DNA from 2 places in the Gilliamella sp. CG16 genome. Region 1 is predicted to be linked to the other one. Evidence: riboswitches for the same ligand, from Rfam matches in the RefSeq annotation. Region 1 holds a riboswitch; the other holds the start of a gene.
The links. A riboswitch is a leader RNA that binds a small molecule or an ion and turns the genes downstream of it on or off. The one in region 1 is predicted to bind preQ1.
Positions count from the first base shown of each region.

Region 1 (6,084 bases):
TCCGTTAACGGGGGGAACAATGGGCGCTGATACCGTTAATCAAATCCGAAATATGGTCTTTGATCAAACCTTTATTGGCGTTTGTGGACTTGACCCGCATGCGGGGTTAAGCGCAGTTTATTATGATGATGCCTGCTTCAAAAAAGAAGTCATTACGCAAAGCAATGAGGTTATAGCCGCAGTGATTGCCGACAAAATGCAACAAGTTGCTCGCTATAAAGTTGCCACTTGTGAAGATATAGATATCATTATCGCTAGTCGAGATAGCAAAATTGAGGGCTTTGAAGATTTTAATCTCAAAATAGAAATCGCTTAATAGATTCAGCTGTCATCAACTCAATCTGAGCATGCCATCATTTGCTTTGCAATTCAATTAGTTGCTTTATCGTATTCAGTACCGCACTATCATCATTGAAACCGGTGATAAATTTAGCGACAGCTTTGGTTTCTTCAAATGCATTACGCATTGCAAAACTATACTCCGCTTGTTCAAGTAATTCTATGTCGTTGTAACCGTCACCAAATGCCATGGTTTCATGATAATTTACCTTAAGTAGTTGTTGTAATTTTTTGATAGTATTCCCTTTATGAACATCATGCTGAGTGATATCAATCCATGTAGCTTCAGATACCACTATATAAGCTTGGTTTTCAAAAGGGGTTAAATGCTGTCGAGTTTGTAAACATTGTCCTTTTTCATCATATACAGTGATTTTGATAAAGTCATCAGCGATATGAGTCAGATCATCCACTTCAATTATTGTTGCATATGAACCTCGGACTTTAGCTTTTAATCGTTCAGGTAAATGGGCTTTGATGACGGCTCCTTGAGCAGTACAAGCAATGATAACGTGCTCTTTACTAACTTGTTCCAAGGTTTTTATCATACGCTGCCCTAGTTCATTAGGGATGAATGAGCGATAAATAAATTCACCTTTATGTTTTATGGTCGTTGCGCTATCACCGACTATCCAGATTTTGTCGCTGTAATCACCAAAGAGTTCTTCAACCCGTTCACATTGTTTACCGGTACATGCCACAAAATGAATTTGTTGTTCAGCCATGAGTGCATACACTTGCGAAAATAGCTGACGGTCATAATCACCTTGGCTATTTAAAAATGTCCCGTCTAGATCACTTATAATCAATTTAATCATTTTAATATCCTTTCTCATTGCAATTTCATTTAATCAATCAAGATATGATTGATTATGATGTTTTATGATCGATTTGGCAATATTGTAATCGTTCAGGATGAGATCATGATCACAAAAAATGAAGTCATTTAAATTCTATTGATGTTTTTCAATTAGGAAATACTCAATATTATTAATATGTTAAAGTTATTATTAGTGCAAATGAGTTAAAACGAGAATGGATCGATTGATTATTGATAGATCTAAAATTGTCGATGACTTATTTACCGCAATATACACTGTTAAAGTGACGGATCGGTACAATAAAAAAAACCGACCATTAAGGTCGGTTTATTTGTTGATTACTGTTTAGCTTCGATATTATCACCCACTAAATCCAAATGAATGGTTTTACCTGGTACTAATTTACCGGACAATATTTGTTGTGCTAATGGGTTTTCAATTTCTTGTTGAATAGCGCGTTTTAACGGTCTTGCACCATAAATTGGATCGAAACCAACTTTAGCAAGATGTTCTAACGCTGCATCAGAAATATCCATTTCATAACCTCGTTCATCTAAGCGTTTTTCAACATGTGCCAATTGAATTCTAGCAATCGCTTTGATGTTTTCTTGACCCAGTGGATGGAAGACCACCGTTTCATCAATACGGTTGATAAATTCAGGTCTAAAATGTTTAGTTACCACGGTCATAACTAATGCTTTCATTTCGTCATAACTAAGCTCAACTTGTCCTTGAATTAAATCAGAACCCAAGTTAGATGTCATGATGATAACCGTATTGCGGAAATCCACTGTACGACCTTGTCCGTCAGTTAAGCGACCATCATCTAAGACTTGTAATAAAATATTAAAGACATCCGGATGCGCTTTTTCCACTTCATCCAGTAAAATCACTGAATAAGGTCGACGCCGTACGGCTTCGGTTAAATATCCGCCCTCTTCATAACCAACATAACCAGGAGGCGCACCAATTAAGCGAGCAACGGAATGTTTTTCCATGAATTCAGACATATCAATCCGTACCATGGCATCTTCACTATCAAACATAAAGTTTGCCAATGCTTTACAAAGTTCGGTTTTACCCACACCTGTTGGACCTAAGAATAAGAAAGACCCAATCGGTTTATTCGGATCAGAAAGACCAGCACGGCTACGACGAATAGCATTTGCTACAGCGACAACAGCTTCATCTTGCCCAATAACACGTTTATGTAAAGCGTCTTCCATGTGTAATAATTTATCTTTTTCACTTTCAAGCATTCTCGAAACAGGAATACCCGTCGCTTTCGATAATACTTCGGCAATCTCGTTATCGGTCACTTTGTTACGCAATAATTTCATGGTTTTACCTTCTAATTGCGTAGCTGTTGCGAGTTTCTTTTCAAGTTCCGGAATTTTGCCATATTGCAATTCCGACATCTTGTTTAAATCCCCTGCTCGACGAGCTTGTTCTATCTCAGTGCGAGCTTTTTCCAACTCTGCTTTGATATTCTGAGTGCCCGAAAGTGCAGCTTTCTCTGATTTCCACTCTTCTTCAAGTGACGCATAATCCTTTTCTTTTTCAGCAAGTTCATTATTTAACATCTCAAGTCGTTTTTTACTGGCATCATCCGACTCTTTTTTAAGCGCTTGTTGCTCAAGTTTAAGTTGAATGATACGTCTTTCAAGACGATCTAATGATTCTGGCTTAGAATCCATTTGCATACGAATACTCGATGCAGCTTCGTCAATCAAGTCAATAGCTTTATCTGGCAACATACGATCTGAAATATAACGATGCGATAATGTTGCCGCAGCCACAATGGCTGGATCGGTAATTTGAACATGATGATGCAATTCATAACGCTCTTTCAAACCACGCAAAATGGCAATGGTGTCTTCAACAGTCGGTTCAGCCACATAAACTTTTTGAAAACGACGTTCCAATGCAGGATCTTTTTCAATATATTGACGATATTCGTCAAGTGTTGTTGCCCCAACGCAGTGTAATTCACCACGAGCTAATGCTGGTTTTAACATGTTTCCGGCATCCATAGCACCATCGCCTTTACCTGCACCGACCATAGTGTGAATTTCGTCGATAAACAGAATAATACGACCTTCTTCTTTAGCGATATCTTTAAGAACAGCTTTCAAACGCTCTTCGAACTCACCACGATATTTAGCACCAGCAATTAAGGCTCCCATATCCAAGGATAAGACACGTTTATTACGTAATCCCTCGGGGACTTCACGATTCACAATACGTTGTGCTAATCCTTCAACAATCGCAGTTTTACCCACACCTGGTTCACCAATTAACACAGGGTTATTTTTGGTACGACGTTGTAACACTTGTATCGTACGGCGAATCTCTTCATCACGCCCAATAACTGGATCGAGTTTACCTTGTTCTGCACGCTGTGTTAAATCAATAGTGTATTTTTTCAACGCACCACGTTGATCTTCTGCATTTGGATCATTCACGTTGTCGCTTCCTCTTAATTGATTGACTGCTTGAAGAAATTTATCTTTAGTGACACCCGATTTTTTTAGGATATCGCCAAGGCTCCCTTTTTCGTCTAATGCAGCTAATATAAATAGCTCTGAAGAGATATAACTATCTCCATTTTTTTGAGATAATTTATCGCATAAATTTAAAACTTTAATTAAATCTTGAGAAGGGATAACTTCGCCACCGACACCCTGCACTTGAGGTAATCGGTCAATGGATTGATTTAATTCTTGTTGTAAAATGGCATTATTTGCCCCAGCAGCTGCCAATAATGGATTAACACTACTGCCTTCTTGATTAAGCATTGCTGAAAGTACATGGATAGGCTCTATATACTGATTATCTTTACCTAATGCTAAAGACTGCGCATCAGCTAAAGCTTGTTGAAATTTGTTTGTGAGTTTATCTAACCTCATATTATCTATCTCCTTAGCAATAAATTTGGCATAAATGATTAAACACTTATTCCATTTGCATAATGACTAAATGAGTGTGGAAGGAAAAATTTCAAGAGCTTGTCAAGAATTTTTTTACAGATAATAAAAACTGACTAACGTGAAACATTTTAGACCTAAAAATGATAAATTTAAATATATTTACAATCGCATCCTAAATAGAATATCTAGTTTCAGATAATCATTGAAAGGTGACAAATAACTTGATATCTATTATATTAACCGCTTTCTTCTGTTAGGTTAACTAACCGTGGTTCGTGATCCATCCCACGAAAAAAAACTAGGAATGTAAAATGTTCAAAATTGCCAAAGAGTTCCAATTTGATGCTTGTCACATGTTAGACGGGCATAACAAAAAATGTCATAACCTGCATGGTCATACTTACCGATTAGTCGTCGAAATTAGTGGTGAACTCATTAATAAGGGTTCCAGCGAAGATATGGTAATGGATTACGCTGATCTCAAATCCATTGTAAAAAAACATATTATTGATCCGCTCGATCATGCTTATCTTTACCACCAAAATAATGTTAATGAATGCCGTATTGCTACCTTATTGCAAGAAATGGATCGAAAAACATTTGCTTTTCCGTGTCGCACAACCGCTGAAGGAATGAGTCAATACATTTTTGATTGTTTATCGAACTATTTACCCATATCCAAGATTAAACTGTGGGAAACCCCAAGCTCATACTGCGAGTATCAACGGGGTTAACTATGCTTGAGTTTCGTATTGTTGAAATCTTCGAATCACTGCAAGGCGAAGGTTATAATACCGGTATGCCCGCCATTTTTATTCGCTTGGCAGGTTGTAATCTAAATTGTTGTTGGTGTGATACCAATTTTCGCCAATATACCCGTTTCACATTAGATCAACTTCTCGACAAAGTGAAACAGTATAAAAGCAAAAATATCATTATTACGGGTGGCGAGCCAACCTTAGTTAAAGATCTATCTAAATTACTCTTACCCCTTAAACAAGCGGGTTATTTTATTGCTATTGAAAGTAATGGTTTAGGCAAAGTCGACGCTTTAATTGACTATATTGCTCTCAGTCCTAAGTTTTGCTATCAATCACGTTATCAAAAAATAGTTCAGTCAATTGCTAATGAAGTGAGAATCGTTGCTGAAAATCATCCTGACTTCATTTCGTTTTGCCAATATATAGAACAAAATATTCAAGCTAAACGCTATTACTTATCGCCTTGTGAAAGAAATGGCGAGTTTAACATGCATGACACAATCATATTACTTGGACAAATTAATCAAAATCGTATTGAAAATAAATGGTTACTGAATATCCAAACGCATAAATTTGCTAATATTGAATAATTAATCACGAAAAAGCACATCTGTTTACCGTTAACGGCTCATAATTTTGCCCTGAACGATTGTGATGGTTATATAACTTAATAATTTAATAAAGTTTTTGTTACGAAAATAAGAATAACATGTTTGAATTTTGCATACTATTAGCCAAGATTAACTTGCTCAAAACATGAAAGATAAATTTTTAATGAAAATTAACTTAACTTCACTCAGTTAAACACGTAAGAATGATTATTTAGCTGGCAGAAGAGAAGTTTTATATTTTTTAGTCACCAAGATAGAATAACTGAGGAACGTCATGATTGGTTTCTTTATTTGCCAGCTAATCTGAGAATGTTTGCACCATTTTTTTAAATATCACTCAAACCAAATCATTGATGCCATTCTTCCTGTTCGGTTTTCTCGTCGATAAGAAAAGAATTTATCTTGTTCTGTATAAGTACAATAATCACCACCAAATATTTTATTTACACCTGTTGAATTCAAACGTTGTTTGGCAATTAAGTAGAGATCGGCCAAATATTTTTGCTCTGGTATATTGATTAATTTAAATGCACTTTTTGCTTCTGGATCGATGGCCTCAAATTGTTTTTTTATTTCTTCTCCTACTTCATATTTTTTGGCACTTATGGCTGGTCCCATCCAA
Region 1 is NZ_JBIDFL010000011.1:38,422-44,505, reverse strand. Features, by position in the region: gene ACGH47_RS09735 (DeoR/GlpR family DNA-binding transcription regulator) at 1-316, shown strand, start outside; gene ACGH47_RS09730 (Cof-type HAD-IIB family hydrolase) at 354-1,157, opposite strand; gene clpB (ATP-dependent chaperone ClpB) at 1,499-4,069, opposite strand; PreQ1 riboswitch class I at 4,353-4,398, shown strand; gene queD (6-carboxytetrahydropterin synthase QueD) at 4,402-4,824, shown strand; gene ACGH47_RS09715 (7-carboxy-7-deazaguanine synthase QueE) at 4,827-5,441, shown strand; gene pgeF (peptidoglycan editing factor PgeF) at 5,796-6,084, opposite strand, start outside.

Region 2 (6,084 bases), on a different contig from region 1:
AAGTCCGTTAAATTTAGGGCATTACGATTAATGGTGACAAATGAAGTCTGGCTTCCATCATCGGCTGTTAATAAAGAATAATTAGATCCTTCTGGTAATGTGATCTCAGCAAAACCTTCATTATTCGTTTGGAATGAAAGGGTATTACAATTATTATTGTTGTCATTTGAGGAGTTAACACAAAGTAGCGATAAATTTATGTTTGGTAACGGTTTGCCATTATCTAATCCATGAGTCATCACCAATAATTTACCATTGTTGTAAGCATGAATAGCTATCCCAATATTACTGATTGAAAATAATGTGGCAGGCAATTCATCATTATAAGATCCAGCTTTATCCATTATTGCAAGATAAATGCCTTCTTTATTTATTTCTGAAAACTTAGATAAATCCAGCAATAGTGTTTCTTGAGTATTTGGTGTAGGATTGAGATCAAACCTTGAAGAAAAAGATAAATCCATATATTCTTCAAAATTTTGTGAACGCCAAGTATAATAATGGTTTATAAATCCGTAATTCGTAATAAATTTAGCTAACTTTTCTGGTTTGATTCGATAAAAATTTATATCGACTTTATCAATATTCAGTGTCGTAACCGGTAAACCATTCATGGATTTGCTGGGTAATAATACTCCACTACTTGAAAAAGCGATAAAAGGCTCACGATTTTGGGTATTAATTTCAATTTGATACACTGAGGATAAACTCTTATCATTGATAGCAGATAGCATTTTATCAATGGTCAAGGTTAACTTACGATTCGGTTCAAGGAATCGATGCCTTAATTCCAAACCGTTATTTGAAAGCTCCCATGCGCCATCAACCGTTCCTTTTTCCTTATCGACAAGTCTTAGAAGATTAGAAAAATTGAGTTTAGGGTTAACCGGAACAGAAAACGTAACAACTAAAGTACTCGAACCATCAAGTATCATTTCTGAGGTATCAAGGACAGTAAAAGGGTTATTTTTATATTTTTCTTTTAACTCAGGAGTAACAGTAAATATACTTTGAGTTTGATTATTTTGATTCGAATTAATCTTTGAAGTATTGTCATTGACAGATTGAGTTGTTGTCTGACTATCTTTGTTTTCATTAGCTATCGATGAAGATTTATTATTATTATCACAACCGATTAAAACCAAAATTAAGCTCAACACGCTTAACCCTTTAATAAAGCTCATTATTTTTCACCTATTTTCTATTCCAAATATTACATTATCAACATTTTTTGATTATCTATATTATGCACTGCCTAAAAACGTTTGGCAAAAGTTGTTTTTAAAGACAATGCCACTCCTTCGAGTATGTCTGATAAAAAAATTATCTTTTATTAAAACATATTGTTAATAGAAACCATTGCCATTAGATGAAGAGACAAAACTCATTTATTCATGAAAATAAATGAGTTTTGTAAATAGTGGAAGGCGCTTCGTTACAAAAGCGAACAAAATTATGAATTGGCGCTATCTAACGTCATTAATCTTTTCATTAAAAAATTTAAAATAACACCATAAAGGGGTAAGAAGAATAATCCACAAATTAAAATTTTAAAGCTATAGTCAATCGAGGCTATTTCGATCCAATGATTCGCCATAAATTCGTCGTTACTTTGATAAAAGGCAATAGCAAAAAAGACAATAGTATCAATACCATTACCTAATACCGCTGACGCCGAAGGCGCAACCCACCACGCTTTATTTTTTCGTAAATAATTAAACACGGTAATATCCATCAGTTGCCCAACCAAATAAGCAGCAAAACTGGCTAATGCAATACGAAAGACAAAACTGTTAAAATCACACAACGCTGAAAATCCCATCCAATGCCCTTCGAAAAATACAACCGAAATAGAATAAGAAAACAGTAAGGCCGGTATCATGACAACAAAGATAATTTTTCTGGCAAGGCTGGCACCAAATACCCGAATGGTTAAATCGGTGGTTAAAAAGATAAATGGAAAGGTAAATGCTCCCCATGTGGTATGAAAACCGAAGATATCAAACGGGATTTGTACCAAATAATTGCTTGATGCAATAACTAAGATATGAAAAAAAGAGAGCCAACAAAGTGCTTTACGCTGCTGAGCTGGAGTAAATTTTTTCTGTAATGAGTCTGAGTGAATATTCAAATACATATTCGTTTCCTTTTTTGAATGGGGTGAGAGAACCCATGATGTTTAACATAAAAATAATGTAATTAAGGTTAAAAATGTCGGATTACCTGAATTTAATTACATCGATATTTAATATTGTTAACTTGTTATACAAAAATACTTTTTATACAAAATAATTGTTGATGATTTGCCTGCATTCATTTAACCGTCAGACACGACTATGTTGTGACATCGGATAAATATTGATTTAACCCTTTTTCACGTAGCTCACAACTTGGGCACTGACCACATCCGCCGTCAACCCCGTAATAACAAGTGTGAGTGTGTTGTCGAATATAATCAAGATAACCGAGTTTATCAGCCATTTCCCATGTTTGCGCTTTAGTCAGATACATTAAAGGGGTGATGATGTTAAACGTGTAATCCAAGGCTAAATTCATCGATACATTCATGGATTTAATAAAGATATCTCGACAATCCGGATAACCACTAAAATCAGTTTCACATACGCCAATAATAATATCTTGAATAGCGTGTTGTTTGGCATAACACCCCGCTAACAATAAAAATAGCATATTACGCCCGTCAACAAAGGTATTCGGATAATTCCCTTCTTGAGCGGCTTTGATTTCTTGTGAATCATCAATCAAGGCATTATTGGTCGTTTGTTTGATCACTGAAGTATCAATGAGGGTTTGCTTTACACCAAGATCGTCAGCAATCCATTTGGCTTTTTCAAGCTCAATGGCATGTCGTTGACCGTATTGAAAGCTGATTGTTTCAACGTTTTCACGTCCATAATCAGCAATGGCTTGCAGCAGGCAAGTGGTCGAATCTTGCCCACCCGAAAATATCACAAGTGCTTTACGATGTTGCATTAAAAAATTCCTGTTAGGCTGATGAGATTAGCGATTATCGACTTTTTCAGGATAAAGATCGTGATTAGCTAAACGATTAAGCGCAATTTGTTCCCAGTGAGTACCGGGTTTACCGTAATTAGCATAAGGATCAATAGAAATACCACCTCGAGGCGTAAACTTACCCCAGACTTCGATGTATTTGGGATCCATTAATTTAATCAGATCTTTCATGATGATATTAATGCAATCTTCATGATAATCACCATGATTACGGAAGCTGAACATATAAAGCTTAAGTGATTTACTTTCGACCATTTTGATATTCGGTACATACGAAATGTAGATCGTTGCAAAATCAGGTTGACCGGTGATAGGACAAAGACTAGTAAATTCTGGGCAATTGAATTTTACAAAATAGTCATTACCAGGATGTTTATTATCAAAGGTTTCCAGAATTTCTGGACAATAAGTTGTAGGATAGCGAACAGACTGATCGCCTAGCAGTGTAACGTTACTCATAATTTTCCTTAGTTTTTTTGCGTGGGAGGTTTACGAACCACGTGATAAGGCGCACACCTTACCTTTTTTTGTGATAAAAGTCTAGCCTATTGCTTAATCACTTAGCATAACGGCGTTAAACGCTAAGTTAACTTAATTTGCTTGAAAATTGGGTCATTTTGGTTAAACAATAGCAATGCGTGTTGAATAAGAAAGTTGTCATCATCAACGGGATAACTCACAATGTTATCACTATTTTGATGATGACAAATTTGGAGGATAATCTTAATAAAAGCTAAAAACTAAGATTTACTTCGATTTCACTGCTTTGTAAAAGTTGTCCAATTTATCTTTAGCTTCCGCAAGTTCTTTTTCAGCATCATTTAATTTTGCGGTTTTTTCGGCAATTTTTTGGTTATCACCCTTGAGTTTTGCCTCTGCTAAATCTTTTTGTCTTTCTGCCACTTTTTCAGTCTTATCAGTAATATTCTTTTTGTATTCGGCTTCTAAATTATCATCTTTACAATGCATTTTGACATTTAACAATGCTTTTTCTAATCCTTGAACACGTTCAACATTATCTGTTTTTTGGGCTTCAGTAATTTGTGCTTCAATTGCCTCTTTTTTGCCGGCACAGGTTTGCCCTTCATGATCATCAACGTTTGCGGCACAAACACCTAATGTAAGGGTTGTTAAAAAAGAAAGCAGTGTTAATTTACTTACAGACGACTTAATTGTTGATTTCATAATAATTCCTCTTAAGTTTATTTTCTTAATTGAACACAATCGACTTTATGGTTTTTGCCTTTCGTTAATATTAAACTTGCTCGCTCTCTTGTCGGTAAAATGTTTTCGATCAAATTTAATTCATTGATTTCTCGCCAAAGACGATTAGCGATATTTATCGCTTCTTGCTCTGGAAGTTGTGAATAGTGATTAAAATATGAGTTAGGATCACTAAAGGCGCCAGCTCGAAATTTTAAAAAACGATTCACATACCAATCATGTAGAAGCGACAAATCCGCATCAACATAGATCGAAAAATCAACATAATCCGAAACAAAGACTCGGTTGGTATTTTGTGTAAAATTTAAGGTTCCTTGTAATACGTTTAATCCTTCTAAAATGAGAATATCAGGACTATCTATAACGATTTCTTCATTATCAACAATATCATAAACCAGATGTGAATAGACGGGTGCTTTAACTTGAGATTGACCTGATTTTACATCAGCAACAAAATTGATCAACCTTTTAATATCATAAGATTGTGGAAAGCCTTTTTTGTTCATTATTCCACGCTCTTCAAGATATTTATTAGGATATAAAAAACCATCCGTGGTGACTAATGCAACTTTTCGATGTTCAGGCCAACGACTTAATAGTGCTTGTAAAACGCGTGCAGTTGTACTTTTACCTACTGCTACACTCCCTGCTATACCGATAACGTAAGGGATTTTTTGGGTTTTACCTAAAAATTTGGCAAGAACAGCCTGACGGCTAAAACTATTATTAATATAATAGTTGAGCAATCGGGATAAGGGTAAGTAAATTTCGCTGACTTCATCTATGGACAAATCTTCATTAATTCCTTGCAATGAGGTGAGTTCCTCAGGGGTTAATGTCATGGGTTCAGCATTACGCAAACTAGCCCATTCTTGGCGGCTAAACTGCATATAAGGACTAAGATGATTTTTCATCATGTCGTGTTCTCAAATTCCATCTATTTAAATTGATTGGGTTAAGATTATACATAAATCTTAACTTTTACAATCATAAATTAGCATTAATGCATGATCGTAGCTATATTGAAGACTTACTGATAAAATAGCCTAAATAAATATTTGTCCTAATATTAAACAGAGATTATATGTTAAAAACCAAATCGAAACAAAAACCGAAAAAAACCCGTCAAGAGATTAATGAAGAATCTTGGGCACTCAAGCGAAAACGCAAACATAAAGGCTTACCAAGTGGTTCTCGTTTCAATAATGAAACCAAAAAAAATAAACCAACTACTAAAACCGTTAAAGATCCGCGCATTGGTAGTAAAAAACCGATTTCGTTAATTGCAGATGAATCAGTGAAATCGACCAATAAAATCAAACAACCGAAAACGCAAAAATTAGTTTTATCACCCGAGCAAGAATTGGAACAACTGGAAAACGATCCTAAATTAGAGCAATTACTTGATTTAGTCGAAAGTGGAAGCCAATTAACAAAAGAGCAACAAACATATCTCGATACTAAATTAAATCGTATCGATGAATTGATGCAGCAACTCGGTTATAGTGTTGATGATTTTGAAGATGAAGAAGAGAAACAAGAAGATATTGTAAGTTTATTGAAACGTAATTGACGTCATATCTGAACAAATTTACATTAATTTATTGTGATATATAATGCAATGAATTTGTGATAGTTTGGCTGTTAAAATATCAACATCAATCTGTTCCGTCGACTGAATGTACAATCAAATATTTAATAATGAGAGCCAATCATTATGCCTATGTTAATCATGCTTAGTTTATATATTGGACTATTTATTTGTACTTTACTCTATCTTCGAAAAACGAATCGGATTAAATTTCGTGTTAAGGCAAAACAGAA
Region 2 is NZ_JBIDFL010000002.1:13,081-19,164, forward strand. Features, by position in the region: gene ACGH47_RS02560 (MG2 domain-containing protein) at 1-1,184, opposite strand, end outside; gene ACGH47_RS02565 (7-cyano-7-deazaguanine/7-aminomethyl-7-deazaguanine transporter) at 1,454-2,137, opposite strand; gene queC (7-cyano-7-deazaguanine synthase QueC) at 2,335-2,994, opposite strand; gene queF (preQ(1) synthase) at 3,022-3,495, opposite strand; PreQ1 riboswitch class I at 3,498-3,542, opposite strand; gene ACGH47_RS02580 (DUF1090 domain-containing protein) at 3,784-4,221, opposite strand; gene coaA (type I pantothenate kinase) at 4,239-5,177, opposite strand; gene yihI (Der GTPase-activating protein YihI) at 5,345-5,833, shown strand.
Region 2: linked by a shared signal. The riboswitch ahead of queF (preQ(1) synthase) and the one ahead of queD (6-carboxytetrahydropterin synthase QueD) in region 1 are both predicted to bind preQ1.